One region of the Cytobacillus spongiae genome, then DNA from elsewhere that is predicted to be linked to it. Evidence: riboswitches for the same ligand, from Rfam matches in the RefSeq annotation. Region 1 holds a riboswitch; the other holds the start of a gene.

Region 1 (7,692 bases):
CGGAATCCACTTAAGATATGGGATAAACAGCACTGAGCCCAAAAACAATACTCCAGTAGTCAGTGATGTTAATCCCGTGCGTCCACCTGCTGTCATAGCTGCAGCACTTTCCACCGTGGACACGGTCGGACTTGTTCCGAAGAATCCAGATGTAAAGGCAGAAAAAGCATTCGCTTGAAACGCTTTAGAGTATTTATGAGGCTGGTCGACCATATCCGTATGTCCATGTATGAGTCCTATATTCTCAAATACCAGGACCATGGTTACTGAAAAGACTGCGATCCAGAATGGAATGTCCAAAATGGCTCCAAAGGATATTTGACCGAATACCTGACTGTATTCACTCAAATGGAAGGAACCGGATTGAACGGATGGTTCAATGCCAAAGATGAATCCCAGTATGGTCCCAAAAGCAATGCTCCATAAAAATTGACCCTTTACATTACGGATGAAAAGAAAAATCGTCACCAGAAATGTCAGCACCGTTGCCAACACCTTTAATTCCCCAAAGTCACCTATCATGATAATGGCACTCTCTCCTCTCTGGATGAGACCGCCTTTCTCAAGACCGATGAACATTAAAAACATCCCTAACCCCACCGTGATGGCTTCCTTTAATGTTTTGGGAATGGCTTCGGATAATACTTTAGATAGCTTTGTAAATGCAATGATCATAAAGAGTATTCCTGAGATCACCACCACAGCCAGAGCCTCTTGCCAAGTCAATCCTGAAGATTTTACCAGAGTGAATGTAAACATCGCATTGATCCCCATACCTGGAACCAGAAGAATTGGTGCATTCGCCCAAAAGGCCATGACCAAACACCCAACGAAGGAAGCAAGTATGGTCGCCATGACCGCTCCTTCAAATGGAATTCCAGCTTCAGAAAGGATCAAAGCATTTACAGCGATAATATAGACAATCGTAAAATATCCGATTGCTCCGGCCACCATCTCCTGCTTCATCGAAGTACCATGATTCTTTAACTGAAAAATACCTCCACGTGCTTTCATATAATCTTCCTATAAAACTGCCCTCTCCCTACCCGCTCCTCCAATTGAAGGGGAGCCACAAGATACTATTCTAGCAAAAAGGCGAATGTTTGCCAATATCAATTTGATGGAAGGAAACATGTTCTCTGTACGAAGAAACCATCCCCATAAGGAGAATTGGCTACCGTGGTCCTATTGATCAATTTCACGGATGAGGTTGGCCATTTCGATGGCTGAAACGGCTGCTTCCCATCCTTTGTTTCCTGCTTTTGTTCCGGCTCGTTCGATCGCCTGTTCAATGGTGTCGGTTGTCAGCACACCGAATATGACAGGGACATCTTCCTGCAGGCTGAGATTGGCAACCCCTTTTGCTACCTCGCCGCTTACGTATTCAAAATGAGCGGTTGCTCCGCGTATGACGGTTCCCAATGTCACCACTGCATCATATTTCCCTGAACGTGCCAGCTTTTTTGCAATCATTGGGATTTCGAATGCACCCGGAACCCAAGTCACAGTTACATTCCCTTCTTCAACCCCATGGCGTTTTAACGCATCCTCTGCTCCACCCAATAGCTTTGATGTAATAAACTCATTAAAACGTGAAACGACAATCGCAACTTTCAATCCAGAACCTACCAAATTACCTTCATAAACTGTTTTCATTGTATATTCCTCCTACTAATGTTGAATTAAAATTTCAGCAAGTGACCCAATTTAACGTGCTTTGTTTTTAAATACTTTTCATTTTCAAATTTGGTTGGCAATTGAATCGGCACACGATCGGCAATTTCCAAACCATATCCGTTGATTCCGGCAATCTTCCTGGGATTATTGGTGAGTAACTGGATCCTTTTGATCCTTAAATTCCTTAATATTTGAGCACCGATTCCATATTCCCTTAAATCAGCCCCAAATCCCAGTTTATGATTTGCTTCCACCGTATCATAGCCCTGTTCCTGCAGCTTATATGCTTTAAGCTTATTAATTAATCCGATACCCCGGCCTTCCTGCCTCATATAGAGGAGGACTCCTTTTCCTTCTTCTTCAATTTGAGTCAGTGCCGTGGCAAGTTGCGGTCCGCAATCACAACGGTTCGAACCGAATACATCCCCCGTCAGGCATTCTGAATGAACCCGTACGAGCACATCTTCATCCTCGGACCATTCCCCTTTTACAAGAGCGATATGTTCTTTTCCTGTGAGTGTTTCTGTATAGGCAACCGCTTTGAAGTTTCCGAATTCGGTTGGAAGTTCAATTTCAACTTCCCTTGTCACGAGCTTTTCCTTTTTCCTTCTGTATCGTATCAGGTCCTCGATTGAGATGATCTTCAAGTCCCATTTTTCTGCTAAAAGCATTAATTCAGGCACTCTCGCCATCGTACCGTCTTCATTCATGATTTCACAGATGACCCCAGATGGCTGTGCACCTGACAGAACAGCTAAATCAATGGCTGCTTCTGTGTGCCCTGCCCGTTTCAATACTCCGCCTTTTTTGGCAACAAGGGGAAATACATGACCGGGTCTCTTGAAGTCTTCAGGTAGTGATGAAGGGTTGAGTAATTCCTTTATCGTGGCCGATCGTTCGAATGCACTGATGCCCGTAGTGGCAGATTTATGATCTACTGAAATCGTAAAGGCCGTCCCATGAGGATCTGTATTGGACATGGTCATGGGTGAAAGCTTTAATTTCTGTGCGAGCTCCTCCGTTATTGGGGCACAGATTAACCCTCTCCCCTCTTTTGCCATGAAATTGATGACTTCAGGGGTGGCTTTATCAGAAAGGGCAACAAAGTCTCCTTCATTCTCACGGTTTTCATCATCAACCACGATAACGACTTTTCCTGCCTGGAGATCTTCCAGGGCTTCTTCAATCTTATTGAACATGGGGTCATCCCTCCCTATTAGTCAGCAAACCCATTTTGTGATAAAAATTCATAACTGAGGCTGTTTGAATTACTTTTTGACTGCTCCTTTGCTTCGTAGAACCGGTGAAAATATTTCGCCATTACGTCACATTCAATGTTGACGGAGTCCCCCACTTTCTTACTGCCAAGAACCGTATCTCCACGGGTCTGGGGAATTAACGAAATCGTAATGGAATGATGTTTCACATCAAACACGGTCAGTGAAGTGCCGTCTATGGCGACAGAGCCTTTCATGATAAATAAATGAATCTGTTCCTCGGGTATGGCAATGTCCATGTACCAGGCATTTTCAACCTTTTCTATCCTCAGGATCTTACCTATCCCATCTACATGACCGTTAACGAAATGACCTCCGAAACGACCGTTTGCGGCCATAGCTCTCTCGAGGTTTACTTTGGATCCATACGAAAGGGTTTTAAGCGTCGTACCTTCAAAGGTTTCGGGCATGACGTCCACTTGGAATTGCCTTGAATTGAATGAAGTGACCGTGAGACAGACACCATTCACACTGATGCTGTCTCCGATATGAACATCTTCCAAAATACTGCTTGCTGCTATCGTTAGTTCCATAGAAGAGGAAGATTTTTTCATGCGCTCAATAGAGCCTATCTCTTCAATTATTCCAGTAAACATCCTTTTCCCCCCTTTCAAACTGATTTTTGTGGGAATGCAACGATTTTAATGTCCTGCCCTACACGATCAATGCTCTTGATCTCCATCTTCATTCCATCTGCAATGGTCGGGTATCCTTCTCCTCCAAAACTGGTGTAAGCGGACTTTCCTCCGACAATCTTGGGAGACATGTACATAATCAACTCCTGAAACGCACCTTCCATTAAGAAAGAGGAATGAATCGTTGACCCGCCTTCTACATAAAGGGAGAGAATATTTCTTTCACCGAGTTCTTTTAAAACCGTGTGAATGTCAACCCTTTCATTTGAAGTGCTGATGATTTCACATCCCTTTTCTACAAAAGGCCGCCTTTGATCTTCATTGACGGTATTACCCGTAAATATGATTGTCTTACTCTCCTGATCTTCCACTACATGAGAGTGCAGGGGTGTACGTAAAAATGTATCCAATATAACTCGAATGGGGTTTTTTCCACCTTGGGGCAGACGGGTGGTAAGGTGTGGGTTATCTTTCATGATGGTATTGACTCCAACCAATATCGCGTCATGCCGGTGACGATCATGGTGGACGTCCGTTCTTGAAGTTTCTGAAGTGATCCATTTGCTATCCCCTGTGTCAGAGGCGGTTTTCCCGTCCAGGGTAACAGCCGTCTTGAGGGTAACAAAAGGTGTGCCGTGTTGTATGAAGTGAAAAAAATGCTTGTTTAATTCGAGGGCTTCAAGCTCAAGCTCCCCAATCATCACTTCAATGCCTGCGTCTCTCAGTTGCTGAATTCCCCTTCCTGCTACCAAGGGATTAGGATCCGTGCAGGCTATATGGACCCGTTTCACTCCACTCGAGATCAGAAGCTTCGTGCAGGGAGGTGTTTTCCCGTAGTGGGAACACGGTTCCAAGGTGACATATACGTCACTTTCCTTCGCCTTCTCTCCTGCAGCTCTGATGGCATGAACTTCTGCGTGTCCTTCACCTGCCTTGAGGTGTGCACCCATACCAACGACTTCTCCGTCCTTCACCACAACCGCTCCAACAGCAGGGTTGGGTGAGGTTTGGCCATTGGTTGCCTTTGCCAGCGAGAGGGCGAGCTTCATATAAGGTGAATGGTTCAACATATTACCTCCCTTCTCACAACACTATTATTCTAAAATAAAAAACCCCAAGTATTTTTACTCGGGGGCAATTTGGCATGACTAAATAGAGCATTTACAGAACTCGATTTGGAAATAAAATCCACAGCAAAATAATGGACTTTCCCTATCTGAATCATGTAAACACTACCGTTCCTTCTCCCATCCAGACTATCACTGTCGGCTTTGGAGTTTCACCAAATCCACCGTCTAATTTTCATTAGCCGGGTCACGGACTGAGAGCATTCGCTCATCACCGCCGGTAGGGAATTTCACCCTGCCCCGAAGGAAACCTATTCGATTATCATTATTCTATCATAGTTTATACAATAAAATCATGTGAGGAGTGCTAAATAAATTATTTTGTTCTAATTTTAATACAACGATAAAAAAGAATGCCCCCATATACAGAAGCATCCCTTTTCTTCATGCCAGCAGCTTCCTGCACTCTTCTGCACAATCAAAACAGGCCTTGGCACAGTCCTGACAATGTTCCTGGCCATGGGACCTGCATTCTGTGCCACACTCATCACATATTTCTGCACAGATGGCCAAAAATGAATGAACAAATTTACTGCTCCGCTGCATGAGATTTATGGTATATGTGCATATATCTGCACATTCACGGTCAAGCTCTATGCAAGGCATCATTTCCCTTTCTCCCTTAAGTGATGCATGATAACATATGTTACATGCCTCCACACACTTTTGTAATGCAGCTATGCAAGGTTTGTATGCAGCATTCATCTTCTCACCTCCATATTCATTCTTTAATAGCTTGTCCATGAACGGGAAAAGGATGTCTATGCCGTCAAAAAATAATCGCTGTCCACAAACCAAAGAAAGATCAGAAGCCAGTCCATTTCCTCACTATATGTCTCATAAAACGAAACATAGCTGTGGTGATAATCGAACAATTGCTGAACCGTTTGAGGAAGATATCCCTTATGCAGTGATAAAAAATTTTTTTTATTATAATTCAAGATCCATCTCTTATTGGCTTTATACATGATGATCGTATCACCCTCGTCACTCTGCCATTCAATAGCTGTAGAACTTTGATATTTCAATCGAAAAATCTTTCCCTTTTGCCCATGATCGATTTTTAACGTTCTGCTCCATTTATAAAATACCAGAGGCTGTTTATGTTTTCGGTGGAAAAGGTAGTGCTTTGGTTTGTTAATCAAAGAAGTTCTCTGAATGAAGTATTCCGACCATCCATTCGTTTTTAAGTAGTAAGATCCTTCTGTCGTCTGCACACCGACTAATGCATGCTCTGACACTGGTATCGTTTCATAGAACAACCGTGTTGCTTTCTTTATTTCCTTCTTCAGGCAATAAGAAAGGTAAAGGTTTGAACAGGCAGGTATAAAGATTAACAAGGGAAAATAATATAATTGTTGAGTCACAACAAGCATTCCAGTTCCTATTAGAAAATACATGGTACTTCGATAAAGCAGCGTATATTGTTCATTTTTGTAGATTTGATAAAGGTTCATAGGATGCTCGTCCTTTCAAGGAATCTCTATCATATGTATGTGAAAATTACTAAAGTAGAACTGGAGAAAGAAATAAAGCCACCGGATATTTCCTATCCGGTGGCTTTATTTTAAGAGTGGACTGGAGAATTGTTATTCCATTCCACCATCTTCTTCACTTTGGCTTCTGCATCCTGATAGCCTCGCCAGTATAACTCGTCCAGCTTTTTTGGATTCTTTTCAATCCGGCTCACTTTAAGGGGGTGTTGAGGTTGAATGATCAGGACCTCCCCTTTCATTTCTTTCGCTTCTAAATCCTTGATTGTTTGATTGTAACGTAAGTACCGGTTCATCATCGTTTTATGTAATTCAGGATACTGGGAATACTTTCTTTTTACAAGAAATGAAAATCGAGAGGGCTTTTTATAATAGCCTCTGTTTCTCGTCAGGATCACTACATTTCTCTTAAATCCATCCCGTTCTGCTCGTTCAATTGGGACAGGGTCGCTGATCCCACCATCGAGAAGGTGATTGGATTCATATTCAACGACTGGTGCGACAAATGGTAGGGAACTTGACGCCCTGATAATGGTGAGAAGCTCTTTACCATAGTCTTTACGTGAGTAATACCTCGCCTCCCCCGTATGACAATCTGTTACCCCTACAACAAATTCTGTGGAATTTGAGTGAAAGGCCTCATAATCGAAGGGGACAAGCTTATTGGGAATTTCATCGAACACATAATCCATTCCAAATAATTCACCCGTTTTCCAGTAATTTCTCCAGGAAAGATAATGAGGGTCACGGATGAAATCGACATTCACCTTTTTATTGCGGCCATTCTGCTTTGATAAAAACGATGCTGCATTACATGCTCCGGCAGACACACCGATTACATACGGAAATTCAATCCCGTTTTCCAAAAAATATTCCAAAGCCCCGGCTGTGTAGATTCCTCTCATTCCTCCACCTTCTAGAACGAGGCCAGTGTTTTGAATCATCATTTATATACCTCCCCTTCAGCTAGAAGAATTTACTTGGGTAGATCCACTGCCCCTTTTTTATCATCTTTATCATAACCCATTCTATAATGGGATGAGCCTGTGGTCATACACCTGGATTCCTTTCAGAACGTTTTGAGCTTATTGAATCAGTCATTCACTTTATCTTTATGGTTTCTTTCTTACTTCCTCGAAGTTCCACTCCTTCTATTACCTTTATTCGACATAAAGCATTCCAATCCTTTTCAGGAATTCGAGGTCCGTCCCCCATGAAAGAAAAGCTGACCTTTATAGTCAGCTCAATTCTTTTCTCCGAAAGAGATATGGTGTAATGAAGAGGATCGACAGGCTAAGGAGGATTGTGAGGACGATGGAGCCTGTCAAGTGATCGGGCCATGTGTTGTGTAGGATAATCTCATTTACATAGTTGGAAAGCTGACCGGGGGACCACTTGAACCTCTCCCTTAAATATCCTGAAACAACGGTCAGGAAAATAGATAGAGAGATTGTGAAAAACGCTGCAATCCCCGGTGTTTTCA
Region 2 (7,692 bases), on a different replicon from region 1:
CATAGAGGAATGGGATAAGCGTGATCTACATGAAACATATACAAAGTACTTTGATCAAGTAGTGACGCTAGCGGAATCGAATTTGTTCGATATTATTGGTCATATTGATTTGGTGAAAATATTTAAATATATTCCAAAGGAAGAAGAGTTTTTGCTCGCCCAGTATGATCGTGCAACAACTGCTCTAGCCAATTCAAAAACATGCGTAGAGGTAAGTACGGCAGGCTTACGTAAGGTCGTGAAAGAATTGTATCCTGATAAGAGATTGCTCCAAATGTGCTATCAAAAAGGAATTCCCATTGTGCTGTCTTCGGATGCCCATCTTCCGAAAGATGTTGGGGCAGATTATCACCAAGCTATTAAACTAGCAAAAGAAGTGGGATATCAAACCATCATGACGTTCTCAAAGGGTGAGCGGAAGGAAGTACCATTAGGGTGAAATGTAAGTAGAACAGAACACAATGATAATTAACAAAGAGGCTGGGACATACGAATTTCAGTCAATGGTATATCCGAACTATTAGGAGTTATTTTCTTATATTAGTTCGGGTATTTTTGTGTGTTCGGAAAACAAATTATTAAAAAATGGTGGAATGGAGCGGAAGAGACTCGACTACTAGGGAAATAGAGGAAAGGCTGAGACACCAAAAGCGGCAGCGAGGAGGGTCAGGTTCCTCCCCGCGGAAAGAAGGTGTCTGCAGCACAGGTGGAACGAACTTAATTTTCCACCAACCTATTTAAAAAAAGTCATTGTTCGTCTTTGAGAAGGAGTCATTTAGTTATGGCCCAGCCTCTTTTGTCATCTATTCATTTACTTGTTGAAACTATTTGTAGCGTTCGGTTTACACAACAATTCGATTAATCGATACGATGTCATCGAGCGCCTCTAAATAGTGAAAAGGTTCGTCTTCAAGGTGTTTATCAAATGAGAGGAGCATAATGGCTTCCCCGCCTAGTTCTTTTCGTCCAACCTGCATGGTGGCGATATTTATTTCCTGGCTACCCAAAATTTGCCCAACTCGACCAATTACTCCAGGGCGGTCCATGTGTTGAATATATACTAAATTTCCTTCTGGGTGAAAATCAATGCTAAAGTCGTTTAACCGGATGATACGAGGACCATAGTTCTCAATATACGTTCCAATCATTGTAAACTGCTGGTTTTCTCCCTTTGCTGTAACGGAAATGCTGTTTGTATATCCAAACGAATGAGAGGTAATCTTTTCACCCACCGTAATGTCACGTTCTTTTGCTGTGTGCAAGGCGTTTACTTCATTTACATATCCATCAATCCGATCGGTAAAGAATCCAGAGAGTAAGGCTTTTGTTAAATAGGTTGTTTCAAGATCTGTAACGGTTCCAGAATAGCTAATTGATAATTCTTGAACTGGTTGCTTCATAAGCTGAGAAATCATCGACCCCATCTTTTTCGCAAGGGGATGGAACGGGCGAATCTTTTCGAAAATATCTTTAGACATAGAAGGGAGGTTAATCGAGTTTGAGACGGGTTTATCTTCAAGAAATAAGCGAACTTCCTTTGCTACTTGAGTAGCTACGTTCAACTGGGCTTCCTTCGTTGATGCACCTAAATGTGGTGTGACAATGACCTCTTCAAGCTTTACTAAAGGATGATCACCCGGTGGCTCGTTTACAAACACATCAAGAGCGGCTCCAGCAACATGACCAGAAGAAATCGCCTCAGCCAGTGCTTCTTCGTCAATAATTCCTCCTCGAGCACAATTGAGGATGTACACACCTTTCTTCGTTAAGGGAAGTGTCTCTTTGTTTAATAGCCCTTTTGTTTGGGGTGTAAGTGGTGTATGGACTGTAATTATATCTGCTTCCTTTAAAACGCCTTGTAAGTCCTGTAGATGAACTCCAAGCTTTAAAGCACGATCTTTTGTAAGAAAAGGGTCAAATACATGGACATTCATACCGAATACTTTGGCTCGCTTCGAGAGCTCAGTGCCTATTCGACCTAACCCAATAATTCCGAGGTTTTTTCCATACAGTTCACTGCCTATGAAGTGGTTTCGCTTCCATTCTAAATTCTTTACTGACTGATGGGCTTGTGGAATCCGTCTAACTAGAGAAGCCATCATGGCAAAAGTATGCTCAGCTGTTGAAATCGTATTTCCATCAGGTGCATTAACAACGATGATGCCTTTTTTCGTAGCGGCTGCTACATCAATATTATCTACTCCTACTCCTGCACGTGCAATGATTTTTAATTGAGGCATTTTTTCTAAAAGTTCTTCATTTACCTTTGTGGCACTTCTAACTAACAACGCTTCTATTCGTTCTAACTGTACGTGAGGAGAGTCAACTTTCTGCTGAATAACTTCTACATTATCCATATCTAGCAATGGTTGAAGACCGTCCTCCTGAATGGAATCTGCAACTAAGACTTGGATCATGACATACACCAACCTTTTTACACCAATTTTCTGACTATTTTACAAAACGAACATTCAGCTGTCAATTGCTAAAATTGTTCATGTTTAAAATGTAAACGCTTTAATATAAAAAAGTGCGAAATTAGTACCTTTTTTTCGTTAAGAATAAAATGAGTGGTGGAAAATGGCTTTGAAACAAATATCTTCACAAGAGGATTGTTTTTCAGTATAATAAAAAATGTATAAAATAATATGGTCTATCTTCGGGGCAGGGTGAAATTCCCGACCGGCGGTGATGAGATAATTCTCTAAGCCCGCGAGCCTGTTTTTGGGGCAGGATTTGGTGTGATTCCAAAGCCGACAGTAAAGTCTGGATGGGAGAAGATGGAGGTTCTGCAAACATTCAAAAAATGCAGGTTTTGAATGTTTATTAAGCGTGCCTTTCAGATATTTCTCCCTCAAGGTGTATTCTTGAGGGTTTTTATTTGTCATGCATGCGAATTGCTGAACCTTTCCTTCTTTAGGGGATGGTCCTTAAAAAGGAGAGAACAAAATGAAAAAATTTAATGTTAAGGCTTTAGTTGCAATTGGGATGCTTAGCAGTATCTCGTACGTTTTAATGGTGTTGAACTTTCCAATCCCACCATTTCCACCGTATTTGATGATTGACTTTAGCGATATTCCTGCATTGATCGCCGCGTTAATCTTCGGTCCTGTAGCGGGAATATTAGTTGAATTATTTAAAAATATTTTAGATTATTTTATGACTGGAAGTGCAACAGGTGTACCAGTTGGACACATCGCTAACTTTATTGCAGGCGTATTGTTTATTTTACCAACTTACTATTTATATAAAAAATTGAATTCATTAAAAGGAATGACATTTGCTTTAGTAGTAGGTACCATTTCAATGGCGGTTATTATGAGTGTTCTAAATTATTTTGTAATTTTACCAGCTTATACGTTTTTCTTGAATTATCCTGCGATGTCAAGTGAAGCGACTCGCCAAATGGTTGTATCTGCGATATTACCTTTTAATGTGGTAAAGGGACTGTTAATTGCCCTTGTGTTTATGCTCATGTTTACAAAAATGCAAACATGGATTCAAAAACAAACTGTTTATCGAAATGCATGATGTTAATTGATCGACGTAGGTCGTTCCATTGATTACTGATAAAAAAGGGATTGAGAGCACATTCTCGGTCCCTTTTGTGATTTAAGGGTGAAGAAGATTGATTCCGCTCCAGGCACTTGCTTTCCGGGGGGCGGCCAGTAAGCTTCCTCATCGCTAACGCATATCAGGAGGCTCTCTTGTAACGTTAATCCCAAACTATACTTCAATGATAAAAGTGGTATTCAAAATTCGGGCATAAAAAAATCCCCTTTCAAAACGAAAGAGGATCTTTAATAGTAACTTAACTTAGTCATGTGCTTATTCGAATTTAGTTGCGTCCCCTTCAAATGGCTCATCAGCAACTTTGATAGAATCAGTTGGGCAACCTTCCATAGCGTCCATCATATCGTCGATTAATACATCTGGAATTTCAACGATTCCTTCGTTATCATCAAGCGTTACGAATGCAATGCCCTCATCATCGTAATCGTAAATATCTGGAGCAGCAGCTCCGCATGCACCACAAGCAATACAAGTTTCTTTGTCTACAATCGTGTATTTTGCCATGAAAAAACCTCCCAAAGATTAAAAGAAATGGTTATCTAATAATTTGCTTCCAAAATGAATGGAAACTCGTTCCTCATAGACTATTTTATAGCTGTTTGTAGGACATTTCAATAGAAAAAGTATTGAGAATGCTTATCATACAAGGATTTCGCCGATGTATCGACGAAATTTTGCATTTTAAGACAATTTGTTTTTTCTTTCATGATAAAATAACTAGTAGTAGGAAAAAATTCAAAAACCCACTTGGTTTATTATGACCATATTCCTGTTGAACATAAGGGTTTTTCATTGTGGTGATAACATGGATCTTTCTTTTTTTAACCAAATCATATTACATTGCCTATCGAGAATTAATGGAGAACGAACTTCTGCCTCCATTTTTCATTTAATTAATGGAAAAAAATCATCCCAAACGATACAGGATGCACATTTGTTTGGGCTAACCTCATTATTTGGGCTGTTTCCAAACATAACAAGAATTCAGTTTGAGAATTGCATAACAGTTCTAAAAGAAAGGCAGCTCATATTAGAGGAAGCAGAATTATATTATTCTATAACCGAAAAGGGAAAAGAAGTCTTGGAATCCTTGTTGCCCAAGGGGCTGTCAGTATATTTAAAAGGATGGCAATACCATCATCTGACACAGCACTTTTGGGAAAGATTATCGCTACTTATTCAGGTTGTTTCAAACTTAAGTGTGCAAAATGCAACGTATTTGCCAATTCAACGAAATGAGAACGTTCATAATTGGTTAAAGTATTACATTTCTTCCTTTACCAATCGAAAAGAGCTCGCTGAGCAATTACATGATGAATTAGTGAATTGTCTAGAACTGGCGAACGATATTATTCCAGAAGTAATCATTATTCGCTTAACTGGATCACAGCATATTGGGTTAACAGAATACCAGGCAGCAGAGTATCTTCAAATGGAGCCATCCTATTATCATTATGAATTTGTAAAGACAATCCATTTTATCCTTGAGACCGCAAAGAATAACAAAAATAACTTTCCGATACTATATGCTATTTTTTCTGATCTTGTGCTAGAAGTACCACTAACCCAATCAACCAAAAAGACATTTGAAATGATTGAAAAAGGGTACTCTACGAAAACAATTGCTGATATACGGAGATTAAAGGAAAGCACCATCGAGGATCATATTGTAGAGATTACCTTGAACGTCGCAACATTTGATATTTCTTCTTATGTAAGTAAAGCAGAACAAGTAGCGATCTTAGATGCAGCCAGAAGGGCTCCATCCAAACAGCTTCGTCATATTAGGGAGCTGACAAATGATCTAAACTATTTTAAAATACGTCTCGTATTAGCTAAGTTTGGAGAGAAGCCATGGAATTAAAGGAACAGCTTAATACCTATTTTCAATTTGATCATTTTCGCCCTGGACAGGAAGAATCAATTGCATCCATCATGAGAGGTCAGCATACCATTTCTATGCTTCCAACGGGAACAGGGAAGAGCTTATGTTATCAATTATCTGGCTATTTGCTAGATGGACAGGTTCTTATTGTTTCTCCTTTACTTTCCTTAATGCAGGATCAGGTAGACCAAATGAAAATGCGTGGTGAAAAGAGAGTCGTTGCAATTAATTCCTTCTTAACAAACGAAGAGAAGAAAAAGGTATTTCAACATCTAACCTATTATAAATTTATTTTCATCTCTCCTGAAATGTTGACAAGCTCGTATGTTTTAGAAGCGTTAAAAAGGATCAACATTACCCTATTTGTCGTAGATGAAGCCCATTGTATATCCCAGTGGGGGTATGATTTTCGCCCGGATTATTTGAAGCTCGGTGAAGTACGGAGTCAATTGAATAAGCCACTAACTTTAGCTTTAACAGCAACGGCAACAAAAGAGGTTTTTGCAGATATCGTTCAGTCGTTACAATTGGACGACTGGAAAGAGGTGCTTTTTTCGGTTGATCGAAAAAATATTTCACTGAGGATCGAGCATCTTAGCTATTATGAAGAGAAAATGAGCCGTCTCGCAGAGCTAGTGTCCTATCTTCAAGGTCCAGGGATTATTTATTTTTCTAGTAAGAAAATGGCCGAAAAGACAGTCCATTTTCTGCAAGAAAAAGGGATATCACGAGTGATGGCCTATCATGCCGGACTTGGAAGTGAGGACCGAATTCTTATTCAACAGCAATTTATCCATAACCAGCTCGATCTCATATGTGCGACAAGTGCATTTGGGATGGGGATCAATAAAGAGAATATCCGCTATGTTATTCATTTTCATATGCCATTACAGCTTGAATCATACCTTCAAGAAATCGGAAGAGCTGGCCGCGATGGTCTACCAAGTATAGCAATTCTGCTTTCGGCACCTGGGGATGAACAGCTTCCCATTCAGCTGGCTGAGGGAGAGCTCCCAAGTGTAGTGCAAATTGAACGGATCGAGCAATGGCTAATTGACCATTCCCATGTAATCAACAAACTCGACAAATATGAAGAAGAGCTTAAAATGATTGGTGGACTTACAGATGTTCAATTTAGATTGATTAAGGATTATGTACTACATTCTCCCGCTGGAGCACTTGATACAAGAATGCCATTAGATGAATTCAAGTCTCTTATGGAGAAACGAATTCAACTCAAAAAGGAAAAAATTAGGACCGTGTCACATTGGATTCACACAAGTATGTGTAGAAGAGAAGGGATTCTACAGTATTTTGGTGAGGAACGTACAGTCGAAGTAGAAAATTGTTGTGATTGTTGTGGAATAGCCATGAGTGATTTCCGTGAGCAAGTGCAGGGTAAAGCACCATCGGAAAATCGATTTAGTTGGAAGAATTATTTATCTAAGATTTTATTAAATAAGTGAGATGTCGAATAATGAAGAATAAATATGAGCAAGTCATAAAAGAAATTTCAGATCGGGAGCTCTTCTTCCATTTGTTTGCTACGCAAATTTTACTATTAACGATTGCCTTTATTTTAGGTATTATATTATTTAACAGCTATTCCGCATTTTTCGACTTGTTTCTTTGGGAAGACTGGCGGATATTGTCTATTGGTGGATTGGCTGGACTTGCTGTTGTGTTCTTGGATTTATGGTTAATGAAATGGCTTCCGAAAGCTTTGTATGATGATGGGGGCTTAAATGAGAAGTTATTTCAAAATAAAACTGTCATTCAAATTGCGCTAATTGCCGCAATGGTAGCAATTAGTGAAGAAATTCTCTTCCGTGGTGTGATTCAAACCCACTTCGGGTTAGTCTTATCGAGTGTAATTTTTGCACTCGTTCATTACCGTTATTTATTTAATTGGTTTCTATTTATCAATGTCACTGCCCTTAGTTTTTTAATCGGATACATCTATTTCCTAACGAATAACCTACTTGTTACAATCTTTATGCATTTTGTTATTGATTTTCTCCTTGGAGTGATGATTCGAATGAAACAGGGGAAGCCGGCAAATTAATTATGTATTATGGGAATTAACGAAAGAAGTAATTTTATATGTATGATACGGTTCTTACCTGATCACAATTCTGATGGACAAAGAAGGGATAATGAATGAGGAACGAAAATCCTAATAAAGATCAAGCGGACCAATTGCGGAGAAAAATAGAAAACGTAGACAAGAGTGA

What was found. A riboswitch is a leader RNA that binds a small molecule or an ion and turns the genes downstream of it on or off. The one in region 1 is predicted to bind FMN.
Region 2: another riboswitch for FMN. It lies ahead of LS684_RS13520 (ECF transporter S component); the one in region 1 lies ahead of ribD (bifunctional diaminohydroxyphosphoribosylaminopyrimidine deaminase/5-amino-6-(5-phosphoribosylamino)uracil reductase RibD).

The regions. Positions count from the first base shown of each region.
Region 1 is NZ_CP089998.1:634,312-642,003, forward strand. Features, by position in the region: gene LS684_RS23770 (NCS2 family permease) at 1-1,014, opposite strand, end outside; gene ribH (6,7-dimethyl-8-ribityllumazine synthase) at 1,186-1,656, opposite strand; gene LS684_RS23780 (bifunctional 3,4-dihydroxy-2-butanone-4-phosphate synthase/GTP cyclohydrolase II) at 1,683-2,876, opposite strand; gene ribE (riboflavin synthase) at 2,894-3,550, opposite strand; gene ribD (bifunctional diaminohydroxyphosphoribosylaminopyrimidine deaminase/5-amino-6-(5-phosphoribosylamino)uracil reductase RibD) at 3,565-4,656, opposite strand; FMN riboswitch at 4,825-4,968, opposite strand; gene LS684_RS23795 (four-helix bundle copper-binding protein) at 5,101-5,460, opposite strand; gene LS684_RS23800 (hypothetical protein) at 5,478-6,173, opposite strand; gene LS684_RS23805 (patatin-like phospholipase family protein) at 6,284-7,153, opposite strand; gene LS684_RS23810 (ABC transporter permease) at 7,448-7,692, opposite strand, start outside.
Region 2 is NZ_CP089997.1:2,658,448-2,666,139, reverse strand. Features, by position in the region: gene LS684_RS13530 (histidinol-phosphatase) at 1-439, shown strand, start outside; gene serA (phosphoglycerate dehydrogenase) at 843-2,417, opposite strand; FMN riboswitch at 2,652-2,786, shown strand; gene LS684_RS13520 (ECF transporter S component) at 2,950-3,531, shown strand; gene LS684_RS13515 (ferredoxin) at 3,829-4,077, opposite strand; gene LS684_RS13510 (YpbB family protein) at 4,379-5,437, shown strand; gene LS684_RS13505 (RecQ family ATP-dependent DNA helicase) at 5,428-6,924, shown strand; gene LS684_RS13500 (CPBP family intramembrane glutamic endopeptidase) at 6,936-7,523, shown strand; gene LS684_RS13495 (LysM peptidoglycan-binding domain-containing protein) at 7,619-7,692, shown strand, end outside.